Regions from separate parts of the Aminobacter sp. MET-1 genome, predicted to be linked through region 2. Evidence: predicted binding sites of a transcription regulator. Region 2 holds the regulator's gene; the other holds the start of a gene.
What was found. Region 2 encodes LexA, which represses DNA repair genes until DNA is damaged. Its sites were predicted from a motif close to TGTTCNNNNTGTGTTCNG; they were not measured.
Positions count from the first base shown of each region.

Region 1 (14,433 bases), on a different contig from region 2:
GGCATCGACAACGACCTGATCGTGGAATCCGACGAGGAAATCTACGAGATGAACAATGGCTGCGTCTGCTGCACCGTGCGCGGCGACCTGATCCGCGTCGTCGAAGGCCTGATGCGCCGGCCCGGCCGTTTCGACGCCATCGTCGTCGAGACCACCGGCCTTGCCGACCCGGTACCGGTTGCCCAGACCTTCTTCATGGACGACGACGTCCGCTCCAAGACCAAGCTCGACGCCGTTGTCGCCCTGGTCGACGCCAAGCACCTGCCGCTGCGCCTGAAAGATTCTCGCGAGGCCGAGGACCAGATCGCCTTCGCCGACGTCGTCGTTCTCAACAAGACCGACCTCGTCAACGAGGACGAGCTGCGCCAGGTCGAGGCAACCATCCGCGCCATCAACCCGACGGCCAAGATCCATCGCACCACCCGCGCCGGCGTGGCGCTCGACCAGGTGCTCGACCGCGGCGCCTTCGATCTGCAGCGCGTCCTGGCCGACGATCCGCATTTCCTCGACGCGCACGATCACGACCATGACCACGATCATGAATGTGGCCCGAACTGCGACCACGACCATCATCACCACCACGATCATGATCACCACCACCATGATCACCACCACCATGATCATGACCATGACCACGATCACGACCATGGCGCGGTGTCGCCGATCCACGATGTGACGGTGAAGTCGGTGTCGCTGCGCGGCGGCGACATGGACCCCAAGAAGTTCTTCCCCTGGATCGAAAAGATCACCCAGATGGAAGGCCCCAACATCCTGCGCCTCAAGGGTATCATCGCTATCAAGGACGATCCGGACCGCTATGTGCTCCAGGGCGTCCACATGATCATCGAGGGCGACCACCAGCGTGCCTGGAAGGATGGCGAGAAGCGCGAGAGCCGGCTGGTGTTCATCGGCCGCGAACTCGACGCCGAGCGCCTGACGCGTAGCTTCGAGGCCTGCCAGGCGGCGTAAGCTGCCCTCAATCCTTGCTAGCGCTGACGAGGTCGAGTAAGGCCCCCTCACCGGGTCGCTACGCTCGCCACCTCTCCCCCCATTTCGTGAGGGCGAGGAATCGCTGCTTCGGCGATTGGCGTTTTCTCTCCCCCGGGCAGGGGGGAGAGGTGGCGAGCGCAGCGACCCGGTGAGGGGTGCTTGCAAGTACCCGCAACCCGACCGGACGTTACAAAATCATGCCGACAGTCGCCCCGTTTGATCTCGAAGGCCATTGCGTTGCTGCAGCCTTCCTCGACAACATCCCCTTCTTCGCGCTCGCCGACGGCATGGTGCACTGGCTCGACCACGGCCAGAAGTCGCTGAAGCTGCATGACGGGCTGCTGGCGGCGACCACGACAGCCAGGAACGACCTGCTGATCACGGGCGGCGAGGACGGCAAGGTGATGTCGCTTTCGTCAGCGGGATCAGCCGAAGAGCTGGCCAGCGCCGGCCGCAAATGGGTGACGTCGGTGGCTTCAGGCCCGCAGGGTGCGGTCGCCTATGCCAGCGGCCGCAATGCCTGGGTTCGCTTCGCCGACGGCAAGATCAAGGAATATGCCCACCCGCGCTCTGCCGAAGGCATCGCTTTTTCGCCCAAGGGCATGCGCATCGGCGTCGCCCGCTACAATGGCGCGACCCTGCATTTCCCGGCCGCCGAGGGCGCACCTACCGAGCTGCAGTGGGACGGCGCACACACCGGCATCACCTTTTCGCCCGACGGCGCCTATGTCGTGACATCAATGCAGGAAAACGCGCTGCATGGCTGGAAGCTCGCCGACGGCAAGCACATGCGCATGACCGGCTATCCCGCCAAGGTGAAGAGCCTGTCGTGGAGCGCCAAGGGCAAGTGGCTGGCGAGCTCCGGCGCGCCGGCGGCCATCGTCTGGCCATTCACAGGCAAGGACGGCCCGATGGGCAAGGCGCCTCTGGAACTCGGCACCCGCGCCAACGCCATGGTGACCACGGTCTCGTGCCATCCGAGCGAAGACATCGTCGCAGTCGGCTTCGACGACGGCATGGTGCTGGCGGTGCGTTTGGCCGACTCCAAGGAGGTGCTTTTGCGCCGCCCCGGCAAGGGCGCCATCACCTCCATGGCCTGGGACAAGGACGAACGCCGCATCGCCTTCGGCAGTGCCGCCGGCGATTGCGGCGTCATCGATATCGCGGGCTGATCTCAACCATAGCGAACCGCCCGCGGCGGCGTGCGGCGCAATGCCAGGCCGTCGCGCATGTTGAGCGACAACAGCGCGATGTTGACGGCTCCGGCCGCAAGCTCCAGCACCTGCACGGTGACGAAGGCCGCGTCGAAGCGGCCCTCCCCCGCCCAGCCGGCCAGCACGTAGGCCGACGGCAGCAGCACCAGAATGCCGTTGGCAGCAACGATGCGCATGCGACGCTTCTTGCGCTGCACCCCCGGGCTCTTCCATCCCTTCGCCAACGAAAAGCCGGAGGCGCCGGCCACGATCATCAGCGGGATGAGCACCGCCATGCCGGCGAGTATGCCCGCCTTGGCCATAGCTACGGTTTCGAGATTGCCGGACAGCTCGGTGGCAACGGTGGCCAGCCAGAAGCTGCCGACGACGAGCAGGGCCGCGGCACCAGCCGCGGCATGGACTTTGGCTTTCATCGTCATGCCTCGCCGATTTCAATAGCAAGCTATATATCATTGCATAGCATGCTATTCAATGGCTATTTCTAAGCCATGACCTTCCAGAAAGACCGCTCAGCCGGCTATCTCGCCAACCAGATGGCGCGGCTCTTCGCCAAAGGCCTGCAACAGCGCATCCGCCCGCTCGGCCTTGCGCCGGCGCAGTTCATGACCCTGCTGGCCCTGTGGGACGAGGACGGGCTGACCCAGAGCGAACTGGTGCGCCGGCTCGACGTCGAGCAGGCGACCATGGCCAACACGCTGACACGGATGGAGCGCGACGGGCTGATCGAGCGGCGCACCCGGCCCGACGATGGCCGCTCGCAGTCCGTTCACCTGACCCCGAGAGCCGTGGCGCTGCGTGGACCCGCGACCGAGGCGGCGCGGGCGCAAAATGAGGCAGCGCTCGCCGCCTTCAGTGAAGACGAACGCCGTACATTCCTCGCTTTGATGCGGCGCGCTATCGCAGCCATGCACCAGGACTGATCACGCGAAGTTTGCCAAGCGCGAGCCTATTCCACCAGGCAGGTCGCCCGGCCGGTAAAGTTGAAGGTCTTGCCTTCGCCGCCTGATGTGCCGTCCGTGTCGTAGGTGGTGACCGCGTACTGGCCGATGTAGTCGCCATCGTCGCCCGACCTGGTCTTGACCATGACCTCAACATAGCCGTGCGGCTTGCCGGCCTCACGCTCGCGATAGACGATCAGCCTGAGTTCCTCGCCGTCGAGCCAGTATTGCGCCAGATGCGAACCGTCGAAGCTGATCTTGCGCAGGTCTTCGGCAACGCTCTTGTCGAGGATTTCGATCTCGCCCCGGAAATTGAAAACGGGGCTCCCCATGCCACGAGTGACACCACTCTCGATGGTCAGTTTCACTGCCTCATCCTTGGCACCGCATGACAGCCCGCCAGAGGCAACGGCCGGGCCTGCCACAAGCAGGATCGACATGGTGATACTATAACACGCACCGTCCCCTGCCCCCAAAGCACAGTGTCATGATCGTTGCCGGCGATTACGGCCCGGAAGGCGGCGCTGAGCCAACAGAGACCTGCACAACGGCCAGTTGCCGTTTGTAGGGGCGGCTGGCTAGAGTGGCGCCCGTCTGTCCAATGGGAGCCATGATGAACCGCATCGAACGACCCGAAACCACCGAAGGCGGCGTGCCGCTGTCGCGCATCGCAGAGCTTGCAGCGACGGAGGCGGAAATCTTCCGCCACGCCCGGCCCAAATCGGAGGCCGCATTGGGCAACGGCATGGCAGGGTTCTTCAACGGCGTCCCGATGCACTGGATGAAAGACTGGCCGACGCCCTTCCCCATCCTGGTCGACAAGGCGAGCGGTGCCACCATCACCGACGTCGACGGCAACAAGCTGGCCGACTTCTGCCTCGGCGACACCGGCTCGATGTTCGGCCATTCGCCGGCGCCCGTCGCCCGTGCCATCCGCCGGCAGGCTGCCCGCGGCCTGACCTATATGCTGCCGTCGGAGGATTCGCTCACGCTTGGCCTGCTCTTGGCAAAACGCTTCGGCCTGCCGCACTGGCAGATCGCGACGACGGCGACCGACGCAAATCGCTTTGCGCTGCGCGTCGCCCGCGCCGTCACCGGCCGCGACAAGATCCTCGTTTTCAACGGCTGCTACCACGGCGCGGTCGACGAGACGATGGTGCGGCTCGACGATGGCAAGCCGATCAACCGTCCTGGCCTCGCCGGCGAGTTCCGCGACCTCACCCAGCGCACGCGTATTGTCGAGTTCAACGATCTCGAGGCGCTGGAGAAGGCGCTGAGCCATGGCGACGTCGCCTGCGTCATCACTGAGCCTGTATTGACCAACTCCTGCATGGTGCTGCCCGAGCCCGGCTTCCTCGAAGGCGTGCGCGCGCTGACGCGGCAGGCCGGCACGCTGCTTCTGATCGATGAGACCCACACCATCTCGACCGGCCCGGGCGGCTACACCAGAAAGCACAATCTCGAGCCCGACCTGTTCGTGCTCGGCAAGCCTGTTGCCGGCGGTGTGCCGGCGAGCGTGTGGGGCATGAGCGAAGATCTCGCGGCCCGCTACGCTGCCTACAATGCCACCAAGGAGCCGGGCTATTCCGGCATGGGCACGACGCTGTCGGCCAATCCCCTCCAGTTCGCGGCGATGCGCGCAACGCTCGAAGAGGTCATGACCGAGGAAAACTACGCCCACATGGAGACGCTGGCCGAACGGCTGGCAACCGGCCTCGACAAGGCGATCCGAAAACGGAAACTGCCCTGGCACGTGATGCGTGTCGGCGCCCGTGTCGAGTTCATATGCGCCCCCGGCCCGCTCCGCAATGGCGGCGAGGCCGAGCACGCACATGCCTCCCGACTGGAGGCTGCCGTGCATGTGGCGCTGGTCAATCGCGGCGTGCTGATCGCGCCGTTCCACAACATGATGCTGGTCTCTCCGGTGACGACAGCGCGGCAGGTCGACAGACTGGTTGCAGCTTTCGGCGATATTGCCGCCCGTCTTACGGCATGAGACAAGGCACAAGGACAATTGAGTGACATCATGACATCACCTTCCGGCTCGACCATCGAAGAGGCCAGAGCCTTCCTCGACGCGAACCCTGATATCGAAGCCTTCGACATCGTTCTGACAGACGCCAATGGCGTCGGCCGCGGCAAGATCATTCGCCGCCATGAACTGATGGGACTGTACGAAGGCGGACGCCACCTGCCGATCTCGATCCTCGGCCTCGACATCACAGGCGAGGACGTCCACGAAACCGGCCTGATCTGGGATTCCGGCGACGGTGACCTGCGTGCATGGCCGATCCCGGGCACGCTGAAGCCGTTGCATGGCACCAGCCCGGCCCGCGGCCAGGTGCTGATGTCGATGTTCCATCTCGACGGCGCACCGATGACCTCGGACCCCCGCCTGGCGCTGAAGCGCCAGGTCGACAGGCTGGCCGAAAAGGGTCTTTACCCCGCCGGCGCCTTCGAGCTCGAATTCTTCCTGCTCGCCAACGACCGCGACGGCGACGGCAAGGTCCAGCCGGCCCGCGCAGTGCTGGATGGTCGTGCCTCGGGCAAGACCGAAGTCTATTCGGTCGACCATCTGCACGGCATGGAGCCTTTGTTCTCCGACATCTATGCTGCCGCAAAAGTGCAAGGCATCCCGGCCGAGACGGTCATCTCGGAATACGCGCCGGGCCAATACGAGCTCACTTTGCGCTACCGCAAGGACGTGATGCAGGCGGCTGACGACCTGCTGATGCTGAAGCGGCTGGTGCGCGCCCAGGCTCGCCGCCACGGGGTGACTGCCTGCTTCATGGCCAAGCCGATCGAGAAATATGCCGGCTCGGGCATGCATTTCCACGTCTCGCTGCTCGACCGCGACGGTCGCAATGTCTTCACTGAAGCCGAGGAAGGCACCTGGGAGCCGAAGCTGCTGCACGCGCTCGGCGGCCTCGCCGACACGATGGCGGAATCGATGCTGGTGTTTGCCCCGCACGCCAACTCGTGGCGCCGCTTCGTGTCACAGTCCTATGCACCGGTGGCGCCGACCTGGGGCGTCAACAACCGCTCGGTGGCGCTGCGCGTGCCGGCGGGCGACGCCAAGAACCGCCGCATCGAGCACCGCCCCTCGGGCGTCGACGCCAACCCCTACCTTGTCGCCGCGACCATCCTCGCCGGCATCTCGAAGGGACTGGAGGAACAACTCGATCCCGGCCCGGAAACCTCAGGCAACGGCTACGAACAGGCTGAAGGCACCGAAAGCGTGATGCCGCCGGACTGGCGCTCGGCCATCGAGGCCGCCAAGGCCTCGGAATTCCTGCGCACCGCACTCGGCCACGACCTGCACCGCACGTTCACGGCGATCAAGGAAAGCGAATATTTCCGCGTCGCCCGCACGGTCAGCGAGCTGGACTACCACCTCTATCTACACGAGGTGTGATCCCCCGGGGATGGCGGACAATCGCCCGCCATCCCTCCCCAGCTTCGATCACATTTCGCCGCACGCCGACGAAGCCTCTGGTCTCGTCAGTCAAAAGAACATATCATGAACAAATGGCAGTTCTTTCGACCCGCGAGAAACTCGCGATCCTTTCCGACGCCGCGAAATATGACGCCTCCTGCGCCTCGTCGGGTGCCGGCGGGCGCGACTCGCTCAAGTCCGGCGGCATCGGCTCGACCGAGGGCATGGGCATCTGTCACTCTTACGCGCCCGACGGCCGCTGCATCTCTCTGCTCAAGATCCTGCTGACCAATTTCTGCATCTACGACTGCAGCTACTGCATCAATCGCTCCTCCTCCAATGTCCGCCGCGCCCGCTTCACGGTCGATGAGGTGGTGCGGCTGACCATGGACTTCTACAAGCGCAACTACATCGAGGGGCTGTTCCTGTCGTCGGGCGTCGTCCGTTCGCCCGACAACACCATGGGAGAGATGGTGGAGGTGGCACGACGGCTCAGGCTCGACGAGAAATTCGGCGGCTACATTCATCTCAAGACCATCCCCGAGGCGTCCGCCGAGTTGATCGAGAAGGCCGGCCTCTATGCTGATCGCCTGTCGATCAATGTCGAGCTGCCGACCGACGAGGGCGTGAAGCGGCTGGCGCCGGAGAAACGGCCGGAGACGATCCGTGTCTCGATGGCAAAGCTGCGCTCGAAGATCGAGGAGAAGGCGGAGCCGACGCTACGGACGAAGACGCGTGAGCGCTTTGCCCCGGGAGGCCAGTCGACGCAGATGATCGTCGGCGCCGACGCCACGCCGGATGCCGGCATCCTCAAGACCAGCGCCCGGCTCTATGGCAGCTACCAGCTGCGACGCGTCTACTATTCGGCCTTCAGCCCGATCCCCGACGCCTCCTCCGCCCTGCCCCTCAGGAAGCCGCCGCTGATGCGCGAGCACCGGCTCTACCAGGCCGACTGGCTGATGCGTTTCTACGGCTTTGACCAGGGCGAAATCCTCGACGGCCAGCCAGACGGCATGCTCGACCTGGAAATCGACCCCAAGCTTGCCTGGGCGCTGCGCAACCGTGCCTCGTTCCCTGTCGACGTCAACCGCGCCGACAAGGAGAGGCTGCTGCGCATCCCGGGTTTCGGCACGCGCGCCGTCGAGCGCATCATCGAGACGCGCCGCTTCAAGCGGTTGCGCTTGGAAGATGTCGGCCGTCTCTGCCAATCCATCGCCAAGGTGCGCCCGTTCATCGTCGCCGACGGCTGGTCACCGGGTGCCGCCACCGACGCGGCACGGCTGCGCGAGACGATCGCACCGAAGCCGCAGCAGCTCGAGCTGTTCCGATGACCGGCCAGCCCGCTTTGTCACTGGCCGCCTATGCGGTGCACCTCGCCGGCCCGACCGACTTCGATGGCTGGCGCGATGCCGCGCGCAGGCTGAGCACCAACGAGGTGAAGCCCGAGGACATCGAGTGGCATGTCGGCGGCGAAGGCGACGAACTGCCGGCGCCGACGCCGGGCGTCGAACTCAGGGTCTCCCGAGAATTCGTCGAGCGTGCCACCATCGTCGCATGCCACAGCGACAGCGAGCGGTTCGCCCTGCTCTACCGGTTGCTGTGGCGGCAGCGCAGCGAACCGCATTTGCTCCGGATCGCCTCCGACCCGGACGTGCGCCGTTTCGAGACGATGGAGAAATCGGTCCGGCGCGACGAGCACAAGATGCACGCCTTCGTCCGCTTCCGAAAGATCGGCGATGGAAACGACGAGCGTTTCGTCGCCTGGTTCGAGCCCGATCATTTCATCCTCGAACTGGCCGCCCCGTTCTTCGTGCGCCGCTTCACCGGCATGCATTGGGCAATCCTGACGCCCCGTGGCTCGACCGAGTGGGACCGCGAAAGACTGGCGTTCGGCCCCGGTGCCTCTAGGAACGACGCGCCCACCGCCGACCAGTCGGAGGAGATGTGGCGGACCTATTTCGCCAACATCTTCAACCCAGCCCGCCTGAAGGTGAAGGCGATGCAATCGGAGATGCCCAAGAAATACTGGCGGAACCTGCCGGAGGCCTCGCTCATTCCGAATCTGATCGCTGGCGCCGACGAGGCGGCCCGCGAGATGATCGCGAGGATGCCGACCATGCCCGCAGCGCATCACCAGGCGATACAGGCCAGGCACTGGCCCTCAGCCGAAGCTGTTACCGAGACCGCGGCTCGATCTATCGACGCTTTGCGCCAGCAGGCAAGCCAGTGCCGGCGCTGCCCGCTGTGGAGCGAAGCGACGCAGACGGTGTTCGGCGAAGGCCCTGACATTGCCGAACTGGTGTTCGTCGGCGAGCAGCCCGGCGACCAGGAAGACCTGCAGGGCCGGCCCTTCGTCGGCCCGGCCGGCAGGATCTTCGACGCGGTGCTCGGCGAAGCCGGCATCGACCGCACGGCGGTCTATGTCACCAACGCGGTCAAGCACTTCAAGTTCGAGCCGCGCGGCAAGCGCCGTATCCACAGCAAGCCCAATGCCGGCGAGGTGCAGGCCTGCCGCTGGTGGCTGGCGCAGGAGTTGACGCTGCTGAAGCCGAAGCTGGTGGTGGCGCTCGGCGCGACCGCGGCCCAGTCGCTGCTGGAGGCGCCGGTGGCGATCACCCGGCAACGCGGCCAGACCATCGAACGCGACGACGGGCTCGCGGTGTTCCTGACGATTCACCCGTCCTACATCCTGCGACTCCGCGACCCGCAGGAGGCGGCAGCCGAGCGTACCCGCTTCGCCGAGGACATGAGGGCCGTTCGGGCGATGATGGCCGCGTAGCGCCGAGCCAAGCGGAGCCGGGCCAGATCATATCAGGACGAGCCGCCGGCTCGGAGAAACGCCCTCTCGTTCAGACGAAGGGCGGAAGCTTTCTACCGGATGAGGATCGCCCTGAGGTCGTTGACGTTGGTGCCGGTTGGCCCAGGGACGAAAAGATCGCCCACCGAGTTGAACGCCGTCCAAGCATTGTTGCCGGCGAGCATCGCCTTGGCGTCGACGTCAACGCCATGCATGCGCGAGACGGTCGAGCCGTCGGCAAAGGCGCCGGCATTGTCTTCGGAGCCGTCGATGCCGTCGGTGTCGGCGGCCAGCGCGTCGATGCCCTCAAGACCGTCGATACCGATGGCGAAGGCGAGCAGGAATTCGCTGTTGCGGCCACCCTTGCCCTTGGCACGGAGCGTCACGGTCGTCTCGCCGCCGGACAGGATCAGCACAGGCTTGCTGAATGGCCGGTTGCGGGTAGCGACCTCGCGGGCGATGGCCGCATGTACGCCGCCGACCTCGCGCGCCTCGCCTTCGATGGCGTCGGAGAGGATGACGGTTTCAACGCCCCGCTTGCGTGCTGCCTCGGCGGCGGCGTCGAGCGACACGGCGGCGGAAGCGATGACATGCACCTCGTTGCGGGCAAAACGCGGGTCGGTCGGCTGTGGCGCATCGGCGGCAGCCGAGTTGATGTGGGCTATGACATTGGCGGGCAGCGCGATGCGGTAGGTTTCGATCAGGCGAAGCGCGTCGGCGCGGGACGCCTCGTCGGGCACGGTCGGCCCAGAGGCGACGAGCGCCGGGTTGTCGCCGGGAATGTCGGAGACGACCAGCGAGACGACGCGCGCCGGCCAAGCGGCGGCCGCCAGCCGGCCTCCTTTGATGCCCGAAATGTGCTTGCGGATGGTGTTCATCGCCGAGATCGGCGCGCCGGAGGCGAGCAGCGCCTCGTTGACGGCAATCTCGTCGGCAAGCGTCAGGCTGCCGGCCGGCGACGGCAGCAGCGCAGAGCCGCCGCCCGAGACCAGCGCAACGACGAGATCGTCCTCGGTCAGGCCGGAAACCGTCTGGAGCAGAAGCTTCGCCGCCTCAAGGCCGTTGGCGTCCGGCACCGGGTGCGAGGCCTCGACGATCCTGATGCGCTCGCAAGGGGCGGCAAAGCCGTAGCGGGTGACCACCACGCCTTCCAGCGGCCCCTGCCAGGCTTTTTCGAATGCGGCCGCCATCTGGGCCGAGCCTTTGCCGGCGCCGATGACGATGGTCCGGCCCTTGGGCTTTTCCGGCAGGTGGCGGCGGATGGTGAGCTCCGGATCGGCAGCAGCGACGGCCGCTTCGAAGATGCTAGTCAGAAACTGCTTGGGGTCGGTCATGGCCATCCGGACTCTCACTATCAGTCGCTTTGTCTGTTCATGTCGCGCCGCCACTCGTCCCGTCCTGAGCTTGTCGAAGGGCCGGCACCTAAGGCGCAAGCGGCTACGTTGACGCCCCCTCGCCCCGCCGTTCACGAGGAGAAGGTAAAGGTGGCGGCAACGCTGTATTCAAATCATACCGGCCCGAGCGCCACTTCCTGCCTCGGAACACCCAGATGGTCGGCGATTGCCGCCACGACTACCTCGTGGTCCTGCCGCTCCGGCAGGCCGGACACGGCAACGACGCCGATAACGCCGACGCCCTTGATCCGGATCGGGAATCCACCGCCGGCGAGCACATAGTCCTCGATCGGCAGGGCCTCGCCCACCGGGAAGGTGCGATCTTCGCGCGCCTTGGTCAGCACCATGCGGTAGCTGCTGCGATGGAACATCTTGACCACATTGATCTTGCGGCGCGTCCACTCGGAATTGCTCGATGTCGAGCCAGGCAGCGCGCAGTAGAACAGCGTCCGGTCCCACAGCTTGATATCAACCACGATCGGGAACTTCTCGGTGAGCCCGCGGGTGCGGATGGCCGAGCCGATCTCGTAGGCTGTCGCCTCGTCGAAGCCATCGAAGACCAGCCGGGTCTCCTGCTCGGCGATCTTCTTCACATCATCGGCAGTTGCCATCGTCCGCTCCTCCTTCAGACCAGAGGTCACATGGCAGACGCAGGCCAATGACGCAAGGTCAGGCCGTCTTGTCCATCACCGACTTTGCCGGCGCGCCCGCGACATAGACCTCGACCACGGCACGGTCGTCGCCCATCGTCTGCAGCAGGAACAGCTCTTCGGCCAGCGTGCCGCAGCGCTCCATCCTGAGCCGCATGCCCGGCGTGGCGCGCGAATCGAGCACGACGATGTCGGCGTCGGTGCCGACGTCGAGCGTACCAACCTTGTCGGAGATCGACAGCGCCTCGGCGTTGCCGCGCGTCAGCTGCCAATAGGACGCCAGCGGGTTGAGCTTCTCGCCGTTGAGCGCGATGACCTTGTAGGCTTCGTCCATGGTGCGCAGCATCGAATAGCTGGTGCCGCCGCCGACGTCGGTCGCAGTCGCGATGCGCAACGGCTTCTCACGCCGGCGATAGCGCTGGTAGTCGAAGAGGCCCGAGCCAAGGAACAGGTTGGAGGTCGGGCAGAACACGGCGATCGAGCCATGTTCGGAGATCGCGTCGGATTCGCGCTCGCCGAGATGGATGCAATGGCCGAGCAGCGTGCGCTGACCGAGCAGGCCGTAGTGGTCGTAGATGTCGGTGTAGTCGCGCGACCAGGGGTAAAGTTCCTGGGTGAAGGCAATCTCGGCGTGGTTCTCCGACAGATGCGTCTGGATGTGCAAGCCGGGATGCTCCTTCGCCAGCTGCCCCGCCATCTCCATCTGCTCGGGCGTCGATGTGATGGCGAAGCGCGGGGTGATCGCATAGTGCTGGCGACCCTTGCCGTGCCACTCCGCAATCAGCGCCTTGGTGTCGTCATAGCTCGCCTGCGGCGTGTCGAGCACGCCATCGGGCGCATTGCGGTCCATCATCACCTTGCCGGCGATATTGAGCATGTTGCGGTCATGCGATTCGGCGAAGAACGCCTCGGCCGACTGCTTGTGAACGGAGCAATAGGCGGCGACCGTCGTCGTGCCCTGGCGCACCACCTCGTCGAGGAACAGGCGCGCGATGCGACGGCCGTGCTGGGCGTCGATGAACTTGGTCTCTTCCGGAAAGGTATATTTGTTCAGCCATTCCAGCAGCTCGGCGCCGTAGGCGGCGATGATCTGCATCTGCGGCACATGCACATGCGCGTCGATAAATCCTGGGAGGATGAGATGCGGGCGATGATCGATGAGCTGGACATTGCTGCCGGCCTGGGCCGCGACCTGGGCGTAACCGCCGACCGCGGCGATCTTGCCGTCCCGCATCAGCACCGCGCCGTCTTCCTCATAGGCGTAGGCGGCATGGTCGTCGGCACTGTCGGGCCAGCGCCGGAACGACAGGGTGCGGCCGCGGAGAAGGGTCGTGGTCATGGCAAATCCAGCTTTCAGTTCGGGCCAGCTTGGGTGTGGCCGGCCTCAAGGTCTGCGAACGGCCGCTAGCCGGTCAGTTCCGGGCCGTCAGTTCTTGCGGGCCTGTTCGTACCAGGCGACGAGCAGTGCCCGCTCCTCCGGTGTGATCTGGGTCACGTTTCCGGGCGGCATGGCGTGGCTGCGGCCGGCCTGCAGATAGATCTCGCGGGCATGCTCGGCAATGGCGCCGTCGGTCTCGAGAATAACACCCTTCGGCGCGTGGTAGATGCCCTCATAGGATGGTTCGGCGGCGTGGCACATGGCGCACCGGCCGAGCACGGTGTCGCGCACCTTCGGGAACTCGGCCGACGCGACGAAAGGTGTGGTGGTGACGGCGGCGTTCTTGTCCTCGCCGGTCAGAACCTTGGGCACCGTCGACAGCCACATGATGATGATGAACAGCAAGGTGGCGGCCAGCCAGGTCCAGTGCGGGTTGCCGGCGCGCTTGTGGATGGTGTTGAAGTAGTGGCGGATCAGCACGCCGATGATGAAGATCAGCGAGGCGATGACCCAGTTGAACTGCGTGCCGAACGCCAGCGGGTAGTGGTTCGACAGCATCAGGAACACGACCGGCAGGGTCAGGTAGTTGTTGTGCGTCGAGCGTGTCTTGGCGATCTTGCCGTATTTCGGGTCGGGCTTGCGGCCGGCGATGAGGTCCGCGACGACGATCTTCTGGTTCGGGATGATGACCATGAAGACGTTGGCCGACATGATCGTCGCCGTGAAGGCGCCGAGATGCAGGAAGGCGGCGCGGCCGGTGAACAGCTGCGTGTAGCCCCAGCTCATGAACACCACCACCGCATAGAGGATGATCATCAGAAGCGTGTCGTGGTCGCCGAGCTTCGACTTGCAGAGCAGGTCGTAGATGATCCAGCCGAGGCCGATCGAAGCCAGCGAGATGGCGATGGCGATGGGCGCAGACACGTCGAGCACGTTGCGGTCGATCAGGAACAGTTCGGCGCCGCCGTAATAGACCAGGCAGAGCAGCGTGAAGCCCGACAGCCAGGTGGCGTAGGACTCCCACTTGAACCATGTCAGGTGCTCCGGCATCTGCGCCGGCGCGACCAGGTATTTCTGAATGTGGTAGAAGCCGCCGCCGTGGACCTGCCACTCCTCGCCATGGGCGCCCACGGGCAAGGCGTCATGCTTGCGCAGCCCGAGATCGAGCGCGATGAAATAGAATGATGAGCCGATCCAGGCCATCGCAGTGATGACATGCAGCCACCGCACGGCGAAGCTCGCCCACTCCATGAAAAACGCCAAGTCGTACATCCGCCGTCCCTTTTCGCAGCATCAGCGATCTTACGATGCCTGATGCCTCGCGGAAGAGGAAGGATTCGCGATGACTTTCAAAAAAATCTGGAAAATACTAACGTGGTATTGCGCGGCATAAGCCGGCTATGGAACCGGGGCACGCATGGCATACCTTGATAACATCGCTGTCTTCGTTCGCGTCGTGGAACTCGGCAATCTTTCCGCCGCGGGCCGCGACATGCGCATTTCGCCTGCCGTCGCGTCCAACAGAATCAAGGAGTTGGAAAAGCATCTCGGCGTGCGCCTGTTCAACCGCACGACGCGCCAGCTGATGCCGACCGAGCACGGCAACGTCTTTTACACCGGCGCCAAGCAGGTGCTG
Region 1 covers NZ_JAMSHL010000020.1:4,320-18,752, forward strand. The annotation lists gene NDO48_RS23005 (CobW family GTP-binding protein) at 1-969, shown strand, start outside; gene NDO48_RS23010 (WD40 repeat domain-containing protein) at 1,188-2,162, shown strand; gene NDO48_RS23015 (hypothetical protein) at 2,165-2,617, opposite strand; gene NDO48_RS23020 (MarR family winged helix-turn-helix transcriptional regulator) at 2,693-3,124, shown strand; gene NDO48_RS23025 (hypothetical protein) at 3,151-3,510, opposite strand; gene NDO48_RS23030 (aspartate aminotransferase family protein) at 3,756-5,138, shown strand; gene NDO48_RS23035 (glutamine synthetase family protein) at 5,169-6,557, shown strand; gene NDO48_RS23040 (putative DNA modification/repair radical SAM protein) at 6,671-7,909, shown strand; gene NDO48_RS23045 (UdgX family uracil-DNA binding protein) at 7,906-9,357, shown strand; gene NDO48_RS23050 (glycerate kinase type-2 family protein) at 9,450-10,715, opposite strand; gene NDO48_RS23055 (heme-degrading domain-containing protein) at 10,883-11,380, opposite strand; gene guaD (guanine deaminase) at 11,439-12,758, opposite strand; gene NDO48_RS23065 (urate hydroxylase PuuD) at 12,846-14,069, opposite strand; gene NDO48_RS23070 (LysR family transcriptional regulator) at 14,215-14,433, shown strand, end outside.
Region 1: NDO48_RS23040 (putative DNA modification/repair radical SAM protein) is a predicted target of LexA. The motif match lies at 6,652-6,669, and genes of this name have one in related genera.

Region 2 (14,433 bases):
GGCCTATGGCTGGTGGTCCGAGCGCCGTGAGGAGCAGGCACAGCCTGTTGGCGAGATGACATTGTGGTCGCGTGCCTGGCACTGGGGGCGCAACGCCACAGTCGGCCTTGTCGCTACCTCCATCATCGCCGGTGTCGCCACGGCAGTGTTCGGCGCCTGGCATTTCCAGCGTGTGTCGCCGCTCAGCCTCGTCGCCAATCTGGCGGTCATGCCTGTCGTATCGGTGCTGGTGATGCCGTTCGCGGTGTTCGCCAGCCTAGCCATGCCCTTCGGACTGGATGGGCCGTTCCTCGATGTCATGGGCGCCGGTTTGCGCGTCATGATCGCCATGGCCGAATGGATTTCCGACCGCTCGCCGCTGGACGCCGTCGGGCTGGTATCGACCTGGTCGGTCGTGCTGGTGACAATAGCCCTTGTCGTCGCTGCGACGGCGACGACCTGGCTGCGCCTTGCCGCAGTGCCATTCGTCGTGGCCGGCGTGCTCGTCATCGGCGTCGCGCCGTCGCCGGATGTGCTCGTGGCCGAAGATGGACGCCTCGTCGGCGTCGCCACCGACGATGGCAAGCTCGCGGTCAACAGGCCAAGGCCAAACCAGTTCACGTCAGACAACTGGATGCGGGCGTTGGCGGTGGAAGAGCTTAGCAAGCCGTCGCAGGATGCAGAGAAGACCAGAGGGACCGCAGCTCCGGCTGCCGATGGCCCACGCTTTGGGGCCGCGCCGCAGAGCCTTCCTGCGAATGGTCGGGCCAAAGGCCTTGCGCCAGCTGAGGACGCCGTCAAAACCGTCGCCGGCGCAAGTGCCTTCCACTGCTCCGCGGGTTTGTGCACGCTTCGACATCAATCCGGCGCGACGGTTGTCCACGCGTCCAATGCTGCTGCGGCGTGGCAAGTCTGCCGAACGGCTGCACTCGTCGTCATCGACGATGCGACTGCTGGAGATGTCTGTGGCGGGCAGGTCGCAACCGTAGTGACCAAGCGCGATCTGGCGCGTCTGGGCAGCGCCGCGGTCTATCTGACGCCAGTCGTGGCGGGCGGCGCGTCGGTGCTATCGGTCGAATATGCCATCACCGAGCCCTACCGGCCATGGCATGCGCACCGCCAATTTTCCCGCGAGGCGAGGGGACTTGCACCCAATCGCCAAGAGGCGGTGAGAAAACAGCCAGACAACGCGACGACCGAATAGCCCACCGCAGGCAAGCGTGCCATATGCGGCAAGCTCGAAACTGCGGTCTATACGGCCTCGAAGCATCTCAAGACTACCATCGCCATTTCCGCTCTCCTCGGATTGCGGCCACGCTCAATGTCTTTGCTCTTACACAACTTGAGACGGAAAACGCTTCGTCTTCTGGGAGTTGCCCTAGTAGCGGCGGATCAGCCCGACGAGCTTGCCCTGCACCTTGACCCTGTCTGGCCCGAAGATGCGGGTCTCATAGGCGGGATTGGCTGCCTCCAGAGCGATCGAGGCGCCCTTGCGGCGGAAACGTTTCAGCGTCGCCTCCTCGTCGTCGACGAGGGCCACGACGATCTCGCCGGGGCTCGCGGTACTGGCATTCCGGATGATGACAGTGTCGCCGTCGAAAATGCCGGCCTCGATCATCGAGTCGCCTTTGACCTCAAGCGCATAGTGCTCGCCGCCCATGATCATGTCTGGCGGCACCGAAATGGTGTGTGTCCGGTGCTGGATCGCGTCGATCGGCACACCCGCAGCGATCCGTCCCATGACTGGAATGGCAATGGCGGACACGGCATCGTCGTCGTTGCTTGCAGCGGCCGGGCGCGACGGCTCGGGCTTGCGGCCAAGCGACCCTTCGATGACGCTTGGCGAGAACTTCCTGGCAGCGTTGAGACCGGGCGCAATCGAGTCGGGCAGGCGCAGCACTTCGAGCGCTCGTGCCCTGTTGGGCAGGCGGCGGATGAAGCCGCGTTCCTCGAGTGCGGTGATCAGGCGATGGATGCCGGACTTGGAGGCGAGGTCGAGCGCTTCCTTCATTTCATCGAAGGATGGAGGGATGCCCGCCTCCTTCAACCGCTCATGGATGAACAGCAGAAGCTCATGTTGTTTGCGCGTCAGCATCGCCGCCCCCAAGGAATCGCGAGAAAAACAAACCCGGAACAAACACTATCTGTTCCAGTTGTGTTCCGCAACTGTTTAAATTTCGTGAAGGTTATCGGCGGGATTGTTCAGCGCAGCATCAGCACGCGGCAGGCACTGCCGGATTCGGCCGGTTCCGCAAAGGGGCCGCGGATAACAGCGCAATTGGCGTCGGCCAGCGTCCGGAGCATGGACGAATCCTGCACCGTAAACGGCGTGACGACGAGCCCATCAAGGGTCTGGCGTGCGACAGCGCGGACAAAATCCTGACGCAGATCGTTGGCCGGCATCGGCGTATCGAGCACACCGTCCCTGATGTCGGCGACGTGAGAGCGTCCGCCCAATTTTGCCAGCAGCGGCTTCAGGAAGATGTGCGAGCAGATGAGGCTCGCGACCGGATTGCCGGGCAGGCCGACGCAGCGCGTCGCGCCGAGGCGACCAAACATCAGCGGTTTGCCGGGGCGCATGGCGATCTTCCAGAACGAAAGATCCATGCCGAGGCCGGTTAACACGCGATGCACTAGGTCGTGGTCGCCGACGGACGCACCGCCCAGTGTGACGATGACATCGGCCTTGGCGTCGAGTGCTTTCTGGACCAACCCCGAGATGGCGTCCGTGCTGTCGGCGGCTATGCCGAGGTCGAGCACACGAGCGCCGATCGAGCGGGCAATTGCAGCGACGCCATAGGCGTTGGACGAGATGATCTGGTCGGGGCCGGGCGTGCTACCCGGCAGCAGAAGCTCGTCGCCGGTGGCGATGATCGCGACCAGTGGTGCGCGCACCACCTGGACGTCGGGGTGATTGGCGGAGGCGATCAGCGAGAGGGCTGCCGGATCGAGCAGGCGGCCGGCGTCGAGGATGAGGTCGCCTTCGCTGAAATCGAGGCCGCTGAGGCGAATGTTGCGGCCGGGATCTGTCGGTTCCAGCACTTCGACCGCACCATTGCCGAGATCACGCGCGTTTTCCTGGATCACCACGGTGTCCGCCCCCGCGGGAACCGGCGCTCCGGTGAAGATGCGCACTGCCTGTCCCGTACTGACGGTCCCGGTGAATTGTCGTCCCGCCGGGGCCTGGCCGATGACTGAAAGTTTCGCCGGAAGCGTGGCGATGTCTGCTGCCCTGACAGCATAGCCGTCCATGGCGGAGGCGTCGAAAGGCGGCTGGGTGCGCAAGGCGTACAGCGGTGCCGCCAGAACGCGGTCGGCTGCCTCGTGCAGGGTAACCCGATCCGTGCCGGTGGGTGCGGCACCTTCAAGCAGGCGTTCGAGAGCCTCGGTGACCGGCAGCAGTGCCATCTATTCTGTCGCCTTGAAGTCGCCCGACTTGCCGCCGGTCTTTTCGATCAGCCGGATGCCTGAAATCACCATGCCGCGGTCGGCCGCCTTGGCCATGTCGTAGATGGTCAGGCAGGCAACTGAGGCAGCCGTCAGCGCCTCCATCTCGACGCCGGTCTTGCCGGTGACGCGCGCAAGTGCGGTCACGCGCAGGCCGGGCAGGGTCTCGTCCGGCTCGATCTCAACCGTCACCTTGGTCAGCAGGATCGGATGGCAGAGCGGGATCAGCTCATGCGTGCGCTTGGCCGCCATGATGCCGGCAATGCGCGCTGTGCCCAGCACGTCGCCCTTCTTGGCGTTGCCGGAGAGGATTAGATCAAGCGTCTCGGGCCGCATGGCGATCATGCCTTCGGCGATCGCCGTGCGGGTCGTTTCGGCCTTGTCGCCGACATCGACCATGTTGGCTTCGCCCGCGGCACCGATATGGGTGAGCGCCGCTGCCATGTCAGGCTCCGGCCGCTTGCTGCGCGCCTTCGAGCAGCAAGCGGGTCGCTGCCGCCACGTCGGACTGACGCATCAGGCTTTCGCCGACGAGGAAGCTGCCGATGCCCGACTTCTCCAGCCGCAGACAATCGTCATGGGTGAAGATGCCGCTTTCGCCGACCAGAACGCGATCCGCCGGCACCATCGGCGCCAGCCGCTCCGACGTGGTGAGGCTCACCTCGAAGGTCCTGAGGTTACGGTTGTTGACGCCGAGGAGCCGCGATTCAAGCTTCAGCGCACGCTCGGTCTCTTCCTCGTCATGCACCTCGATCAGGGCATCCATGCCGAGCTCGAAGGCGGTGTCCTCGAGGCGGCTGGCATCGTCGTCGCTCAGGCTCGCCATGATTATCAGGATGGCGTCCGCGCCCCAGGCACGGGCTTCGTAGACCTGGTAGGGCTCGAACATGAAGTCCTTGCGCAGCGCGGGCAGGGCGCAGGCCTTGCGCGCCGCGGTGAGGAATTCCGGGGCGCCCTGGAACGACGGCGTGTCGGTCAGGACAGAAAGGCAGGCGGCGCCGCCCCCGGCATAGGCTTGAGCCAGCGACGGCGGATCGAAATCGGCGCGGATCAAGCCCTTGGACGGGCTCGCCTTCTTGATCTCGGCGATCAGCCCGAAACGGCCCTCGCGGCGCTTGGCTTCCAGCGCCTTGAGGAAGCCGCGCGGCGTGTCGGCATCGCGTGCCTGCGCCTGCAGTTCGCCGAGCGGCAGGCGGGCCTTGGCAGCTGCGATCTCGTCGCGCTTGTAGGCTTCGATGCGGCGGAGGATGTCGGCCATGGTGCTATCCGTTCGAGATGCCGACCAGCCGGTCGAGCACGGCGCGGGCGCGGCCACTGTCGATCGCATCGGCGGCAAGCTTGATGCCTTCGCCAATGGTTGCGACCTTACCGGCGACAACCAGGCCGGCGCCGGCATTCATCAGAACCGTGTCGCGATAGGCACCCTTGGCACCCTCTATCACGCCACGCAATGCCGCCGCATTGTAGGAGGAATCACCGCCACGCAGCTCTTCGCGCGTGTGCCTGGCGAGGCCGACCTGTTCGGGCGTCAGCGTGAAGGTCGAGATCTTGCCGTCGGCCAAGGCCGCGACATGCGTTTCGCCCGTCGTGGTGATCTCGTCATAGCCGTCGCCATGAACGACCCAGGTCGAGACGGCGCCAAGTTCCTTCAGCGTCTCGGCGACCGGAACAATCCATTCGGGCGAGAACACGCCGACGAGCTGGCGGTCGACGCCGGCCGGATTGGAGAGCGGGCCGAGCAGGTTGAAGATGGTGCGCGTGCCGAGTTCGACGCGTGTCGCACCGACATGCTTCATTGCCGGATGATGCGCGGGCGCGAACATGAAGCCGACGCCTGCTTCGTGGATGCATCGGCCGATGGCCTCGGGCGTAAGCTCGATGTTGACGCCCAGCGCCGTCAGCACGTCGGCAGCGCCTGTCAGCGACGACAGGCCGCGATTGCCGTGTTTGGCCACAGGCACGCCCGCGCCGGCGATGACGAAGGCCGATGCGGTCGAGATGTTGACGCTGTGCGAGCCGTCACCACCGGTGCCGACGATGTCGATGGCATCCGCAGGTGCGTCGACGCGCAGCATCTTGTCGCGCATCGTGGCGACGGCGCCCGAAATCTCGCTGACGGTTTCGCCGCGCACGCGCAGCGCCATCAGGAAGCCGCCTATCTGGCCGGGCGTCGCTTCGCCCGACATGATGATGTCGAAAGCATCGCGTGCTTCCTCGAAGGTGAGCGGCGTTCCCGCTGCGACCTTGGCGATATGGGGCTTCAGCGCGCTCATCTTGCCGGTGCCGTGCTTGCCCGGGCCAGGGCCTGCTGGTTGACGGTTGCACCGTATTCGGCCTGCAGTTGCTGCACCAACTGATCGAGCAGGTCGTCCGACATGCCGGTGGCGAAGGACTTCTGCGCGTCTGCCGGAACCGTGCTGGCATCGGCGCCGGCCGGCTCAAACACCTCGACGATCTTGAACAGGATCTGGCCGTCGCCGGTCGGCGAGGGCACGACGCCGGTGCCGCCCTGGCCCATCTCGAACATGGCGGCAGCACCTTCGCGACCGAAGTCGGCGTCATCGGCCTCGCGCTTCAAGCCGCGCTTGGTCTGCTTCTCGAGATTGAGCTCGGAGGCGATGGTGGCGAGGTCGGTACCGTCCTTGAGGCGCTTTGCCAGCTCGTCGGCCTTGTCCTTGAGGCGCTTTGTCGTCTCGGCGGCAGTCCAGTCGGCCACAACCTTGTCGTGGACCTCGTCGAGCGTACGATCACGGGCAGGCGTGATGCCGTTGACCTCGAAGAACACGAAGCCGTTGGTGCCGATGTTGAGCGGCTGGTTGTCGATGCCGGCTTCCGCCTCGAAGACGGCCTGGATCAGGTTGCGTGAGTCCGGCAGGGTGCTGACGACGGTGCCGTCAGGGCGCTGACCGGCGCGGTCGATCGCTTCGATGGTGTTGACCTTGAGCTTCAGCTTGTCGGCAGCCGACTGCATGGAATCGCCTCCAGCGCGCGCGTCTTCGTAGGAATCGTGCACGTCGAGCAGGATGCGATTGGCTTCCGCCAGGGCCAGGTCCTTGCGGATCTGGTCCTTGACCTCATCCAGAGGCTTGGTTGTCTCGGGTGTCACTTCACTGACGCGGACCAGCACCGGTCCGAAGGCGCCCTGAATGACGTCGCTGACCTGGTTGGCCTGCAGCGCGAAAGCGGCTTCAGCAACCGCCTTGTCGGCGATAACGTCCTTGGTGACGGTGCCGAGCGCGACGTCTGCTGCGGTCTTGCCCTGGTCGGCGACCATCTTGTCGAATGCCGTGCCGCCCTTGATCGCGTCCGACGCTGCCTTGGCCGCATCGGCGCTGGCGAAGACCAGTTGGTCGATCTTGCGCGTCTCTGGCGTGGTGAAGTGCGACTTGTTCTTGTCGTAGTCCTGGCGAACCTGCTCGTCGGTCACCGAGCCGAGGTCCATGATGTCCTCGGGCTCAAGCTTGACATAGCTCAGCTTGCGGAACTCGGGTGCCGCGTAGTTCTTCTTGTTTTCCTCAAACCAGGTCTTGAGCGCGTCGGCAGCCGGAGGGGCGATTGGCTCGACCAGCGACTTCGGCAGGGTGAGGTAATCGACGGTGCGGTCTTCGCCGCGATAAAGGGCTACTGCTCGCAGGAAGGTGTCGGGCGCCTTCATGCCGTCGGAAACGGCCTCGACGATCTGCTGGCGCACGGCGACCTGGCCGCGGTTCTTAAGATAGTCCTCGGGGCGCATGCCGATCTGGCGCAGGATGTATTCGAATGCACGGCGGTCGAACTGGCCATCGGGACCCTTGAAGGTCGGATCGTCCCAGGTCAGCTGTGCCAGGCGGTCCTTGGACAGGCCGAGGCCGAGCTTGCGCGCCTGCTCATCGAGCACCGCACCTGCAACGAGCTGCGCCACGACCTGGTTCTCGATGCCGAGCGCCTTGGCCTGTTCGGCAGTCAGGCGCTGGCCGAACTGCTGCGACATGACATTGAGCTGGCGGTCGTAGGCGAGGCGATATTCGACTGCGGACACAGAGGTGCCGCCAGCGGTGATGACCTTGTCGCCGCCGAATTCGTGTAGCATGCGTCCGGAAATGCCCCAGATGGCGAAGCTCACCACAAGCAGCAGAAGCAGCAGCTTCGCGACCCAGGTTCCAGCGGCACTTCGCATCGTTTCGAGCATATTCAGATCCCGTATTCGCGCATTCTCGCATGCGCCTGCATGAACGAAGCGCAATAGCGTCCTTCGACGCCAGTGTCGATTGCTTTGTGGCCTGATTTTGGTAGTGAGGGTGCCCGAGCGTAGTTAGATGTCGAGGGAAGAGCACATGACTCCAGGAATTCGCCCACTCGTTGCCGGCAACTGGAAAATGAACGGCACGAGCGCATCGCTCAATGAATTGCGGAGCATTGCGGGCGGTTTCATGAGCGGCCTCGACGCCGACACCGAAGCTTTGCTCTGCCTGCCGTCGACGCTGTTGTCGCGCGCCTCGGAAATCCTCCATCGCACGCCGGTCAAGGCGGGCGGCCAGGATTGCCACGCCAGGGAAAACGGCGCCCACACCGGCGATATCTCGGCCGAGATGCTGAAGGATGCAGGCGCGAGCCACGTCATTGTCGGCCACTCCGAACGCCGCACCGACCATGGTGAAACCGATGATGTCGTCCGCGCCAAGGCGGAAGCCGCATGGCGGGCAGGGTTGGTCGCCGTCATCTGCATCGGCGAGACGCTTGCCGAACGCGAGACGGGGGAAACCCTGAAGGTGCTGTCGCGCCAGATCGAAGGTTCGGTGCCCGGCACCGCTACCCCATCCAATGCGATCATCGCCTACGAACCAGTCTGGGCCATCGGCACTGGCCTTACCCCGACCGCCGCCGACGTGGCCGAAGCGCATGCGCATATCCGTACACGCCTGACCGACAAGCTCGGCGAGGTGGCTGCCAAGATGCGCATCCTCTATGGCGGCTCGGTGAAGCCGTCGAACGCCGTCGAGCTTCTCAACATCGCCAATGTCGACGGCGCGCTCGTCGGTGGCGCCAGCCTCAAGGCTGCCGACTTCCTCGGTATCGCGGAAGCCTATCGCAAGCTCTGATTTAACCCAGGGTGACCGTTGCAAAGGCAGCGTGTCGCCCCATATTCGGGCGGCGGGCTTGGAAATGCTGTCAAAGCATTGTATTGAGCCGCCTCCGGAATGCCGGGCGCGTTAGCGTGCCGGCCAGTCCCCGTCAGGAAAGATCCCAGGAAGCGCAATGGAAACCGTCATCATCGTCATCCATCTGATGGTCGTGCTCGCCCTCGTCGGCGTGGTGCTTCTGCAGCGTTCCGAAGGCGGTGGTCTCGGCATCGGCGGCGGTTCCGGCTTCATGACTGCGCGCGGCGCCGCCAATGCGCTGACCCGCGCCACGGCAATCCTGGCAACCGTCTTCTTCGTCACGTCGCTGACGCTGTCGATCATCGCCCGCTACGGCGAGAAGCCGATCGACATTCTCGACCGCGCTCCGGCGACGCAGGGAGCGCCGTCGGGCAACGGCCAGGGCATCCTCAATCAGCTCGGCGGTTCGACGGCCCCGGCCCCAGCGGCACCTGCTTCGGGCACGACGGCGCCTGCAGCACCCGCGACCGAACAGCCTGCAGCGCCGGCTACCGCTCCGGCGGCCTCGGGTTCGGCCGAGCAGCCTGCTTCGGGCACGGCTCCTGCCACGCCGCAGGTTCCCAACTAAATCGAGCCTGCCTGCCGCAACCTGTTGTTGTTTGAACACAGTCGCGGCAAATCAGCCTGTATCACGAATTCGCGATCACTTAGCCGGAGTTGCCTCTCTTGAGGCGGCTCCGGCTAATCGCTTATAGCAGGGGCGCGGCAAGTGGACGGGGGCCTCGGGGGCACCGCACGTTGTCGTTGCATTATTTGCCTTGAACGTTCGGGATCTTTCGCCATGCAGCTCCGCCGCATCCTACTCGCCGGTCTTTGCGCCTCCCTTCTGAGCTCCACCGCCGCCCTTGCCGCCACTCCCGCCGGCAGGGTCGAGGCGCCGCAGCCTGGGGTTGCAAGTGACGTGATTGCCGTCGCCGCAAAGAGCGATGTCTCAGAACTGAAGCAGCTCAAGAAAAAGAAGAAGCCGACCGACGACGATCTGGCCCGAATCAAGGAGCTGGAATCCAAGATCAAGGCCGACAACGAGACGGCCCGCCTGAAGATGCTCGAGGCCAAGAAGATGGCCATGCGCGAAGCCGCCAAGCAGAAGGCCGAGCAGGCCCGTGAACTGGCTCGTCTGAAGAAGGCCGAGAAGGCGAACGAACAGGTCGCTTCGGCCGCTCCCGCCAAGCGCAACCTGCAGCCTCTCGAGGTGATGAAGCCTATCGAGCCGCTCGCTCCCGACGCGATGGAGGTGGCTTCCACGGGCAACAGCGGTGAACTGCGCAGCGAGGCTCCGGGCAAGCCCAAGCAGGCCGGCCTGTTCGGCGGTATCTTCGGCAGCGCACCTCAGCAGCAGGCCATGCTGCCGCAGACCCGGGCGCTGGACGCTGTGCTGCAGGCCAAGCAGGCCAAGAAGCAGTTCAAGGTAAAGTCCGATTTCGAGCCGCAGGAAGTTTCGTTCCCCGGCTATGAACGTGGCCAGATCGTTGTCGACACCGGCTCGCGTTACCTCTACCTGATCGAGTCGTCCTCGACGGCCCGCCGCTATGCCATCGCGGTCGGCCGCGAAGGGCTGGAGTTCAAGGGCAAGGCGACCATCGGCGACAAGCAGGAATGGCCGCGCTGGATTCCGACCAAGGAAATGCAGGAGCGCGAGCCCAAGAAGTACGGCCAGTACAAGGACGGCATGAACGGCGGACCGGAAAACCCGCTCGGCGCGCGCGCCATCTACCTTTACCAGGGCAAGAAGGATACCCATATCCGTATCCATGGTACCAACCAGCCGCAGACGATCGGCACAAATTCTTCGAACGGTTGCTTCCGGATGGTCAATGACCATGTCATGGACCTCTACAATCGCGTGAAGATGGGCTCTGAAGTCATCGTCATGTAAGGCGTTCTTCGAACGCTGATAGTGGGCCGGCGGTCACGCCGGCCTTTTTGTTTGCGCGCATTCCCGCACGCAGAACCGTATTGCCAGATAGGGAAAAGTCCGACGCGGCGGATTTTTCTCTGGCGGAATCGATTTGGCCGCGTTAAGCGATGACTCCCATGGCGCGATATGTTTTCATCACCGGCGGCGTGGTCTCTTCCCTTGGAAAAGGCATAGCCGCAGCAGCCCTAGGGGCTCTTCTGCAAGCACGCGGATATCGCGTGCGCATCCGTAAACTCGATCCGTATCTGAACGTCGACCCGGGAACGATGTCGCCTTACCAGCATGGTGAGGTGTTCGTGACCGACGACGGCGCGGAAACCGATCTCGATCTCGGTCACTACGAACGCTTCACCGGGCGTTCGGCGAACCAGAGCGACAACATCACCACCGGCCGCATCTACAAGAACATCATCGAGCGTGAGCGGCGCGGCGACTATCTCGGCGCAACCGTGCAGGTCATTCCGCACGTCACCGACGAGATCAAGAACTTCATCCTCGACGGCAACGATGAGTACGATTTCGTGCTCTGCGAGATCGGCGGCACGGTGGGCGACATCGAGGCGATGCCGTTCCTCGAAGCCATTCGCCAGCTCGGCAACGACCTGCCGCGCAACAACGCGGTCTACGTGCATCTGACCTTGATGCCGTACATCCCGACCGCTGGCGAGCTCAAGACCAAGCCGACCCAGCACTCGGTCAAGGAGCTGCGCTCGATCGGCATTGCTCCGGACATCCTTCTGGTGCGCGCCGACCGCGACATTCCCAAGGAAGAGCGCCGCAAGCTGTCGCTGTTCTGCAATGTGCGCGAATCGGCCGTCATCCAGGCGCTCGACGTAGGCCACATCTACGACGTGCCACTGGCCTACCATAAGGAAGGCCTGGATTCGGAAGTGCTGGCCGCTTTCGGCATCGACCCTGCCCCCAAGCCGCGTCTCGACGCCTGGCAGAACGTGTCGCAGCTGATCCACAATCCCGAAGGCGAGGTCACCATCGCCGTGGTCGGCAAGTACACCGGCCTCAAGGATGCCTATAAGTCGCTGATCGAGGCGCTGTCGCATGGCGGCCTCGCCAACAACGTCAAGGTCAAGCTCGACTGGATCGAGAGCGAGGTCTTCGAAAAGGAAGATCCGGCACCGTTCCTGGAGAAAGTCCACGGCATCCTCGTGCCCGGCGGCTTCGGCGAGCGCGGCTCGGAAGGCAAGATCCTGGCAGCCAAGTTCGCCCGCGAGCGCAAGGTGCCGTATTTCGGTATCTGCTTCGGCATGCAGATGGCCTGCATCGAGGCGGCGCGTTCGTTGGCCGGCATCGAGAATGCCTCTTCGACCGAGTTCGGTTCGACCAAGGAGCCGGTTGTCGGCCTGATGACCGAATGGCTCAAGGGCAACATGCTCGAGAAGCGTAAGGCCTCGGGCGATCTCGGCGGCACGATGCGCCTCGGCGCGTTCGAGGCGCGGCTGTCGGAAGGCTCGAAGATCGCCGAGATCTATGGCGATACCGACATCTCCGAACGTCACCGCCACCGCTATGAGGTCAATATCGATTACAAGGAGCGCCTCGAAGAGTGCGGTCTGGTCTTTGCCGGAATGTCGCCAGACGGCGTGCTGCCCGAGACGGTCGAATATCCTGACCACCCCTGGTTCATCGGCGTCCAGTACCATCCGGAGTTGAAGAGCCGCCCCCTGGAGCCGCATCCGCTGTTTGCAAGCTTCATTGAAGCTGCCGTCGAACAAAGCCGGCTGGTCTGATATCCATGCGCGCCGACGCGAGTTCGCCGGCGCGCATCTTTCCTGAGTGGCATCACGCATGACCACCTACGTGGCGCTGCTCTACAGCATCGTTCTCGGCCCCGGACGACGAGTCGTCATGTCCGACCTGCGCGACATGGCTGCCGATCTCGGTCTTGCCGATCCGCGCACGCTGGTGGCGACCGGAAATCTGGTCTTCGAAGCGGACAGGGTAATTCCCGAGCTCGAACGCGATCTCGAAACGTCTTTCGCCCGGAAATTCGGCAAGCACGTCGATATCATCGTCCGCGATGCAGCTTCATGGACGAAACTTGTAGCTGCCAATCCGTTCCCTGAGGACGCGGAACGCGAACCAGACCAGGTGGCTGTGCGGGTGATGCGTAAGCCGGTGACGCCAGATATCATCGACCGGCTGCGCTCCTACGTGGCACCGGACGAGAAGCTTGCTGCCGTGAACGGAGACATCTGGCTGCATTTCTCCCGCAGTGCCGGAACGTCGCGGCTGCTTGGCGCGCTGACGCCGAAGCGGGCAGGTGGTGTCGGCACGTCGCGGAACTGGAACACGGTCCGCCGGCTGGGCGACATGGTTTCAGGGCTTTGAGGCGCTTCACCTTGCGAAAAACACTGAATTGAGGCACAGCGCTGGCCAATGACCAAAACCGTCCAGAATGGGCCGCGTGCCCTCGACCACGTGGTCCTGCCGACCGCCAGCCTTGCGGTTGCGCGCCAACGCCTGTCATCGCTTGGTTTCACGGTCGCGCCCGAGGGCGTCCACCCCTTCGGTACGATCAATTGCTGCATCTATCTCGCCGACGGCACCTTCCTGGAGCCGCTGGCGGTGGGCGACGCCTCTGCCGTCGATCTGGCCGTGTCCAACAGCAACGTCTTCGTGGCGCGCGACCGTTCGTTCCGCGTCGCTCATGGCAATGAAGGCTTTTCCGCTGTCGTCTTCGCCTCCGATGACGCCGACGCCGACCATCGCGAATTTGTCGAAGCCGGTGTCTCGGCCGGCCCACGCCTCGATTTCTCGCGGCCCTTCGTCGATGCCGGCGGACGCGCCGATGTCGCATCGTTCCGGCTCGCCTTCACGGCTGAGCCCGCGAACACCGGGGACGCCTTCTTCTTTGCCTGCGAGCGCGCCAACGCGCCCAAGGTCGACCGCAGCGCCCTGCAGGTCCATGCCAATGGCGTGCGCCGTGTAGTTGCCATAGAGGCCAAGGCCGCCAACTCCGCCTCGGCCGCAGCCTTCCTGTCGACGGTCGCGCGCAGCGCATCCGAACCAGCAGCCGACGGCACCAAGGTGTCGCTGGCGAACACAGATTTCATCGTTCGCGCGGCGACGGGGAGCAACCATATCCAGCTCGGCTCCATCGTTTTCGCCGTCGACGATCTGGCAAGCCTGCGTATGCTCCTTGCAGAGCGCGGCATCGAACACGATCTAGACGGCCATCGGCTGGTGATTCCGCCAGCGCCGGGGCAGGGTGCTGCCTTCATATTCGAGGAACAGAAATGACCAAGCCGAACGCCACCGTCTCAGTGGGCAACACGCTGTTTGCCAATGACGCGCCGCTGTCGCTGATCGCCGGCCCGTGCCAGTTCGAATCGCGCCAGCATGCCTTCGACATGGCCGGCAAGCTCAAGGAACTGACCCAGAAGCTTGGTATCGGCTTTGTCTACAAGTCGAGCTTCGACAAGGCCAACCGCAGTTCGCTGTCCAGCACCCGCGGTGCCGGCCTCGATGCGGCGCTGCCCGCTTTCGCCGACCTGCGCAAGGAACTGGGTGTTACCGTTCTCACCGACGTGCACACCGAAGAACAGTGCGCTATCGTTGCCGAAGTGGTCGATGTGCTGCAGATCCCGGCCTTCCTCAGCCGCCAGACCGACATGCTCATTGCTGCCGCCAAGACCGGCAAGGTCGTCAACGTCAAGAAGGGCCAGTTCCTCGCCCCCTGGGACATGAAGAACGTCATCGCCAAGGTTACCGGCTCGGGCAATCCGAACGTCCTGGTGACCGAGCGCGGCGCGTCCTTCGGCTACAACACGCTGGTGTCCGACATGCGCGCGCTGCCGATCATGGCCGACATGGGCGCGCCTGTCATTTTCGACGCCACCCATTCGGTGCAGCAGCCGGGCGGGCTGGGCGCCACCTCGGGCGGCGAGCGCCGCTTCGTCGAGACGCTGGCACGTGCGGCCGTTGCCGTCGGCG
Region 2 covers NZ_JAMSHL010000005.1:331,246-345,678, forward strand. The annotation lists gene NDO48_RS10290 (ComEC/Rec2 family competence protein) at 1-1,183, shown strand, start outside; gene lexA (transcriptional repressor LexA) at 1,358-2,074, opposite strand; gene glp (gephyrin-like molybdotransferase Glp) at 2,182-3,387, opposite strand; gene moaC (cyclic pyranopterin monophosphate synthase MoaC) at 3,388-3,870, opposite strand; gene trpC (indole-3-glycerol phosphate synthase TrpC) at 3,872-4,684, opposite strand; gene trpD (anthranilate phosphoribosyltransferase) at 4,689-5,699, opposite strand; gene NDO48_RS10320 (peptidylprolyl isomerase) at 5,696-7,594, opposite strand; gene tpiA (triose-phosphate isomerase) at 7,740-8,504, shown strand; gene secG (preprotein translocase subunit SecG) at 8,662-9,132, shown strand; gene NDO48_RS10335 (L,D-transpeptidase) at 9,346-10,440, shown strand; gene NDO48_RS10340 (CTP synthase) at 10,590-12,227, shown strand; gene NDO48_RS10345 (DUF1697 domain-containing protein) at 12,286-12,828, shown strand; gene NDO48_RS10350 (VOC family protein) at 12,877-13,740, shown strand; gene kdsA (3-deoxy-8-phosphooctulonate synthase) at 13,737-14,433, shown strand, end outside.